2 regions of the Ancylobacter sp. 3268 genome follow, and region 1 is predicted to be linked to the other one. Evidence: riboswitches for the same ligand, from Rfam matches in the RefSeq annotation. Region 1 holds a riboswitch; the other holds the start of a gene.
What was found. A riboswitch is a leader RNA that binds a small molecule or an ion and turns the genes downstream of it on or off. The one in region 1 is predicted to bind cobalamin.

Region 1 (3,396 bases):
CTCGCCGATGCCGGCCGGCAATTCGGCGTGTCGAACCTCACCGACGACGTCGACACCCTCCTGTCGATGCCCGGCATCGATGCGGTGGGCATGGCCGTCGGTCCAGACCAGCATCTCGCCTTCGGCAAGAAGGCGCTGGAGCGCGGGCTCGGCGTATTCATGGAGAAGCCGCCATCCGGCTCCGCAGCGGGGGCGCGCGAACTGCTCGCGGCTTCCGAAAAGGCCAGAAAACCGCTGCTGGTCGGTTTCATGAAGCGCTATTCGATCGGCAACAAGATGGCCGCCAATATCGTGCGTTCGGGGCGCTTCGGCGATGTGCTCGGGCTCACAGGCTACTACATGACGGCTCCCGGCTATTTCGTCGGCAATGTCGATTACACCGGCTTTTTCCTGCATCATTGCGTGCACTACATGGACCTCGTCTCCTTCCTGGTCTCGCCGGTGAAGACGATCTCGGCCCGCAAGGTGGAGAAGACCCCCGGTCGAGTGCTGTTCCACGTCGGTTTCGAGTTCGAATGCGGCGCCATCGGCAACATCGCCATGGGTACGATACAGTCACGCGGCACACCGGTGGAACGGATCGAGCTGATGGGCGATCACCAGCGCATCGAGGTCGAGGACGTGATCGAGATCCGCTGGCATCGCAACCCGCCCTTCAAGGTGGCCGATCCCAATGCGACACTCGCCGATGACGTGGATTCGCTCACCTGGAAGCCCAACTTCACCGCGGCGGCGAATGAAGACCCGAAGGGCTATCACGCGCTGCTTGCCGATGTCGTGCCCGCGCTTGCCGGAGCCGAGACCGCGGCGCCGACCATTGCCGATGGCGTGGTGGCCATGGAGCGGCTGGAAGTGCTGCGCCGCGAACTCGCGCTTTGAGGATGGAGAAGCACGAGGCGGCCTGACGCGCCGCTTCGTGCCTCGACAGAACGTCCCGTCGACGAGACCAGCGCCGGCCAAGGGGTTCCACCAGCCCCCGGCGATCCCGTCAGGAGCCAACGGCGTTCTTGACGTTGCGGCGAAGCCGGCTATGGTCGCCACCGATCAAGGTTCTTCAGGTGTTCGCGCCTGAAGCTAAGAGGGAATTCGGTGAGGCATCCGTGCCAAATCCGAAGCTGCCCCCGCAACTGTAAGCGGCGAGCCCTCTGCCCATCGTCCACTGACGCCAAGCCTCGTGCTGCGTCGGGAAGGCCGGGCGGAGCCAGCGTCGACCCGCAAGCCAGGAGACCTGCCCTGATCGCCAACCATCTTTCGGGCGGGGTGCTCCGAAGGTTGCCGGTCGGCAGCGGGGTTCCGCTGAATGCGCCGGTTCCCTCGCGCTTCCCGTCTTCCTTTTTGGGAAGCGGTGACACATGTTCAAGAAATTCCTGGGTAACGCCCTCGGGCGGTGCGGCGGCAGCCTCGCTCTGGCGCTTGGTGCTGTGATCGGCGTCGGCATCGCCGACGCGGCGAAGGCCGATCCGACGCACTACCCGCTCACGCTGGAGAATTGCGGGGCGAAGGTCGTGATCGACCACGCGCCGCAGCGCGTCGTCAGCCTCGGCCAGGCGCAGACGGAAATCCTCTACGCTCTCGGCCTCGGCGACCGCCTCGTGGGAACCGCTGTCTGGTTCAGCCCGGTGGCCAAGCCGTATGAAGCGGCGAACGCCAAGGTGAAGCGCTTGGCCGACAACGATCCGAGCTTCGAGGCGGTCGTGGCGCAGGAACCCGACCTCGTCGTCGCCATGTATGAGTGGCACATCGGCCCGAACGGTATCGTCGGCAAGCGCGACCGCTTCGACGGGGTGAAGGTGCCGGTCTATGTCTCGCCGACCGATTGCGTCGGCAAGGACAATACAGGCGCCGGCGACGGCGTGCGCACGCAGATCTATTCGATCGAGCTGCTATATCGGAACATCCGCGAATATGGCGCGATCTTCGACGTGGCGGATCGGGCCGAGGCGCTGGTTGCCGGCCTGCAGCGGCGCGAGGCCGCCGCCGTGCGCTCCGTCGCCGGGCTGGAGGCGAAGAACGTGTCGATGGCCGTCTGGTTCTCCAGCAAGGACATCAAGGGCGACGCCTTCATGGCCGGCAAGAACGGCGTCCCGGCCTACATCCTGTCGAAGCTCGGGGCACGCAACGTGATCACCACCGAGGAGGAATGGCCCTTGGTCGGCTGGGAGAGCATCGCGGCCAGCGATCCCGACGTGCTTGTCATCGTGAAGATGGACCGCCGCCGCTTTCCGGCCGACGACATCGACGCCAAGCTGAACTTCCTGAACACCGATCCGGTCGCCAGCAAGCTGTCGGCGGTGCGTAACGGCAGGATCGTGGTGGTCGACGTCGGTGCAACCCGGCCGGGCGTCGATGCGATCGACGGCATCGAATCGATAGCGACGGCGGTCCACACATTCGGCCTCACCAATTGAGCCACGCCGTCATCGGACCGAACTGGGCGGCGCGGATCGGCGTCGCCGCCCTCGCGCTCGCCGCGCTCATCTTTGCCGTCGCTCTGGCGGTGAGCGTGGGAGAGATGGCGATCCCGCTGCCGGTCGCCTTTCGGGCGCTCGGCAACGGCCTGTTCGACCTCGGCCTGCCGGTCAGCGCCATCCAGCAGGGGGTGATCTTCGACTACCGCCTGAGCCGGGCCGTCATGGCGGCGCTGTGCGGCGGCGCCCTCGCGGTTTCGGGGGCAATCCTCCAGGCGCTGCTGCGCAACCCATTGGCCGAACCCTATATTCTCGGCGTGTCGGCCGGGGCCTCGACCGGGGCGGTCTGCGTGATGGTCCTCGGCTTCGGCAGCGCTACGCTCGGCCTGTCCGGTGGCGCCTTCCTCGGCGCAGTGGCGGCGCTGGCGGTCGTGGCTCTACTGGCGACCGGCGCGGGTGGCGCCAGCGACAGGGTGATCCTGGCGGGCGTCGCCGGCTCCCAGCTCTTCAACGCGGCCACCGCCACCATCGTCACCACGCTCGCCAGCGCCGAGCAGGCGCGCGGGGTGATGTTCTGGCTGCTCGGCAATTTCGGCGGCGTCCGCTGGCCGGACCTATGTGTGGCGACGCCCGTCGCGCTGATCGGCTTCGTCGTCTGCCTGGTGCACGCCAAGGCGCTCGATGCCTTCGCCTTCGGCGCCGACGCGGCGCAAGCGCTCGGCGTCGCCGTCACCCGCGTGCGGCTGGTGCTGCTGGCGACCACCGCGCTGCTCACGGCCACCATGGTCGCCATCGTCGGCACGATCGGCTTCGTCGGGCTTGTCATCCCCCATGCCGCGCGCTTCCTGGTCGGGCCGGGTCATGCGCGCCTGCTGCCGGCCTGCCTGGTTATCGGCGGCATCTTCATGATCCTGGCCGACATCCTGTCGCGCATTCTGGTGCCGCAGCAGATCCTGCCCATCGGCATCGTCACCGCCCTGTTCGGCGC
Region 2 (3,396 bases), on a different contig from region 1:
AGCACGGCGAGCGCGAAGCCGTGCTGCCGCGCCGCCGCCCGCAGCCGCTCGACGCCATAGCGCCACCAGTCGAGCCCGCCGAGCAGCCGCACCACCACCATCTTCGCCCGCGGCGCCAGCCGGTCGACCCACAGATCGACCGACATCGGGTGCTTGAGATCGCGCAGATTGGTCAGCGCGAGGCTCACCTCTCCCCCGCCCGCCGCGAAGGCGCGGGCCAGCGCCGCGAGGTCGCTGTCGGCGAAGGAGGCCACCACCAGCTCCGCCGGCGCCTGCGCGAGGTCGACCGGTTCGGCGAGATCGTCGAGCGAGGTCGATGTGGTGGCGAGTATGTGCATGCCGCCGCGGGCCGATCTGTCTCAGGCCACCGCCGGCTCGCCGGCGAGGATGCTCTCCACCTTCGCCCGGTCGAGCCCCTTCAGCCCGATGGCGACCAGCCGCCCGGCCCGCTCCCCGGCGGCCCAGGGGCGGTCGAAATGATGCTCGACACGCGGCCCCACCGCCTGCACCAGCAGGCGCATCGGCTTGCCTTCCACCGCGAGGAACCCCTTCACCCGCAGCACCTCGGCCTCCGCCGCCGCCCGCGCCACCCGCGCGGAAAATTCCGCCGGATCGGCGATCTCCGGCACCTCGACGACGAAGCTGTCGAAATCGTCATGGTCGTGCTCGGCCTCGTCGTCGTGATGGGTGCGCCGGTTGGCGATGTCGTCCTCGGTCCCCACCCCGAGGCCGAGCAACACCGCCGGGTCGAGCCGGCCGCCGGTCACGTTCACCACCTTCACCCCCTTCGGCAGCTCGGCGTCGAGCGCCGCCCGCGCCCGCAGGGCGCCGTTGGCGTCGATCAGGTCGGCCTTGGTCAGCACCACGAGGTCGGCGCAGGCGATCTGGTCGTCGAACACTTCCTCGATCGGGTCGTCATGATCGAGCGAGGCATCCGCCGCCCGCTGCGCGGCGAGCGCGTCATGGTCGTGGGCGACGCGGCCGGAGGCCAGCGCCTCGCCGTCCACCACCGCCACCACGCCGTCCACGGTGACCCGGCTGCGGATCGCCGGCCAGTGGAAGGCCTGCACCAGCGGCTTGGGCAACGCGAGGCCGGAGGTCTCGATCAGGATGTGGTCGACCCGCGGCGAACGCGAGAGAATCGCATCGAGCGCCGGCACGAAATCATCGGCCACCGTGCAGCAGATGCAGCCATTGGCGAGTTCGACGACGTTCTCCTCCGGGCAGGTCTCGATGCCGCAACCCTTGAGGATCTCGCCATCGATGCCGACATCGCCGAACTCGTTGACGATCACCGCGAGGCGCTTGCCTTTGGCGTTCTCCAGCACGTGGCGGATCAGCGTCGTCTTCCCGGCGCCGAGGAAGCCGGTGACGATGGTGCAGGGCACCCGGGCGAGCGAAGCAGTTTCAGCGGTCATGGCGGCGTCTCCGGCGGCGTTGCAAGGTTCGGGGCACGCCGGCCGCGGGAATCTTCCCGCGCAAGCCGCCGGAATCGGGCATCCGGCGACGTCACCCGCCTGCCGGGCACCCCGCCGGCACGCACGACCGAACCGACGGCAGGTCTCCTGGCTCGCGGGTCGTGGCCCTTGCCGCCTTCCCGGATCGCTCCAGTGGCCGTTGGCTCGGGCTCGCCGCTTACAGTTGCGGGGGCAGCCGCGGAATTGCCGTCCTGTTGCCGGGCCGGCGCACCGCATTCCCTCTTCGTCCCTCCCGGTGAGGGAGGAAACCGTCGGTCGCGGCCACTAAAGGAGCGCGAGGGGGGAATGTCAACGCGCAGGCATTGCGGAGACCTCGACTGCCGGTATAGTTGGTGCCAGTCGGCGGTTCCCGTGATGGGCACGGGACGCAAGACGGGAACGCGGTGGGACCGGGCCTTCGGGCAGGGTCGATTCCGCGGCTGCCCCCGCAACTGTGAGCGGCGAGCCCACCTCTACTGGCCACTGGCGTTCGCGCCGGGAAGGCGGAGGGACAGGCGACGACCCGCAAGCCAGGAGACCGGCCGTCGACATCACCCCTGGCCCTCGGGTGGAGGGCAAAAGGAGACGACCATGAATCGCCTGAACCTTCCGTCGCAGTCCGCCGCCGCCCCTTCCGCCGCCGTCGAGACCCCGGCGTCCCGCGCGCTCGCCATCACCTTCGCCGCGCTGCTCGGCGCGTTCGTGGTCGGCGGCGTCGGCTTCTCCCACATCGCCGCTGCGCACAATGCGGCGCACGACGTACGCCACGCCGTCGCCTTCCCCTGCCACTGACGGGGGCTTCCATGTCTCTGTTCAGGACAATCCTGCTCGTCGCCCTGGTGGCGGGCATCGCCACCGGCGTGGCTTCCGCCGCCGTGCACCTGTTCACCACCGTGCCGCTGATCCTCAAGGCCGAGACCTTCGAGGGCGGCGAGGCGGCCGCCACCGTCGATGCTCACGCCGCCGATGCCCACGCCACGGAGGCGCACAGCCACGGGGCGGCGACGCCGGCACACTCCCATGGCGACGGTGAGGAATGGGGGCCGGCCGACGGCTTCGAGCGCAACGCCTACACCGTGCTCGCCACCGTCCTCACCGCCTTCGGCTTCGGCCTGCTGCTGGTCGCCGCCACCGAGCTGAAGGGCGGCCTCGCCTCCTGGCGCGAGGGAATCCTGTGGGGCCTCGCCGGCTTCGCGGTGTTCACGCTCGCCCCCGGCCTCGGCCTGCCGCCGGAGCTGCCGGCCATGCCGGCCGCCGACCTGATGGCCCGGCAACTGTGGTGGATCGGCACCGCGGCGGCCACCGCCATCGGCCTCGCCTTGCTGGTCTATGGCCGCTCGCCGCTGCTGGCGGCGCTCGGCGTGCTCATCATCCTGGCGCCGCATGCCATTGGCGCGCCGCAGCCGGAGAGCCATGACAGCCCGATCCCGGAAAGCCTGCACCACAGCTTCGTCGTCGCCTCGGTGGCGGTGAGCTTCCTGTTCTGGGTGCTGCTCGGCGGGCTTTCCGGCTGGCTGCGTCCGCGCCTCGGCGCGGGCGGCGTGAATCGGACGGCCTGAACCGACATGCCCTTTACCCTCGTCCTCGGCGGCGCGCGCTCCGGCAAGAGCAGCCACGCCGAGGCGCTGGTGCAGCGCGCTCCTGCGCCGTGGTACTATGTCGCCACGGCGCAGGCTTATGACGCCGAGATGGAAGAGCGCATCGCCCAGCACCGCGCCCGCCGCGGCGAAGGCTGGGTCACCTTGGACGCGCCGCACGATCTCGCCGGCGCGCTTGGCGCCCTGCCGTCCGGCGCGCCGGTGCTGATCGACTGCCTGACGCTCTGGCTGTCCAACCGCATGCTGGCCGCCGCCGATGCCGATCTCGATTCGGCGATCCTCGAGGCCGAGCTTCTCGCCCATGACGGGCCGGTGGTGGCGGTGTCGAACGAGGTCGGTCT

Region 2: another riboswitch for cobalamin. It lies ahead of cobW (cobalamin biosynthesis protein CobW); the one in region 1 lies ahead of J2X65_RS00360 (ABC transporter substrate-binding protein).

The regions. Positions count from the first base shown of each region.
Region 1 is NZ_JAVDUX010000001.1:82,056-85,451, reverse strand. It holds gene J2X65_RS00365 (Gfo/Idh/MocA family oxidoreductase) at 1-879, shown strand, start outside; cobalamin riboswitch at 1,031-1,251, shown strand; gene J2X65_RS00360 (ABC transporter substrate-binding protein) at 1,353-2,408, shown strand; gene J2X65_RS00355 (iron ABC transporter permease) at 2,405-3,396, shown strand, end outside.
Region 2 is NZ_JAVDUX010000003.1:69,410-72,805, reverse strand. It holds gene cobN (cobaltochelatase subunit CobN) at 1-338, opposite strand, end outside; gene cobW (cobalamin biosynthesis protein CobW) at 360-1,418, opposite strand; cobalamin riboswitch at 1,538-1,746, opposite strand; cobalamin riboswitch at 1,805-2,019, shown strand; gene J2X65_RS04795 (CbtB-domain containing protein) at 2,049-2,249, shown strand; gene J2X65_RS04790 (CbtA family protein) at 2,261-3,016, shown strand; gene cobU (bifunctional adenosylcobinamide kinase/adenosylcobinamide-phosphate guanylyltransferase) at 3,023-3,396, shown strand, end outside.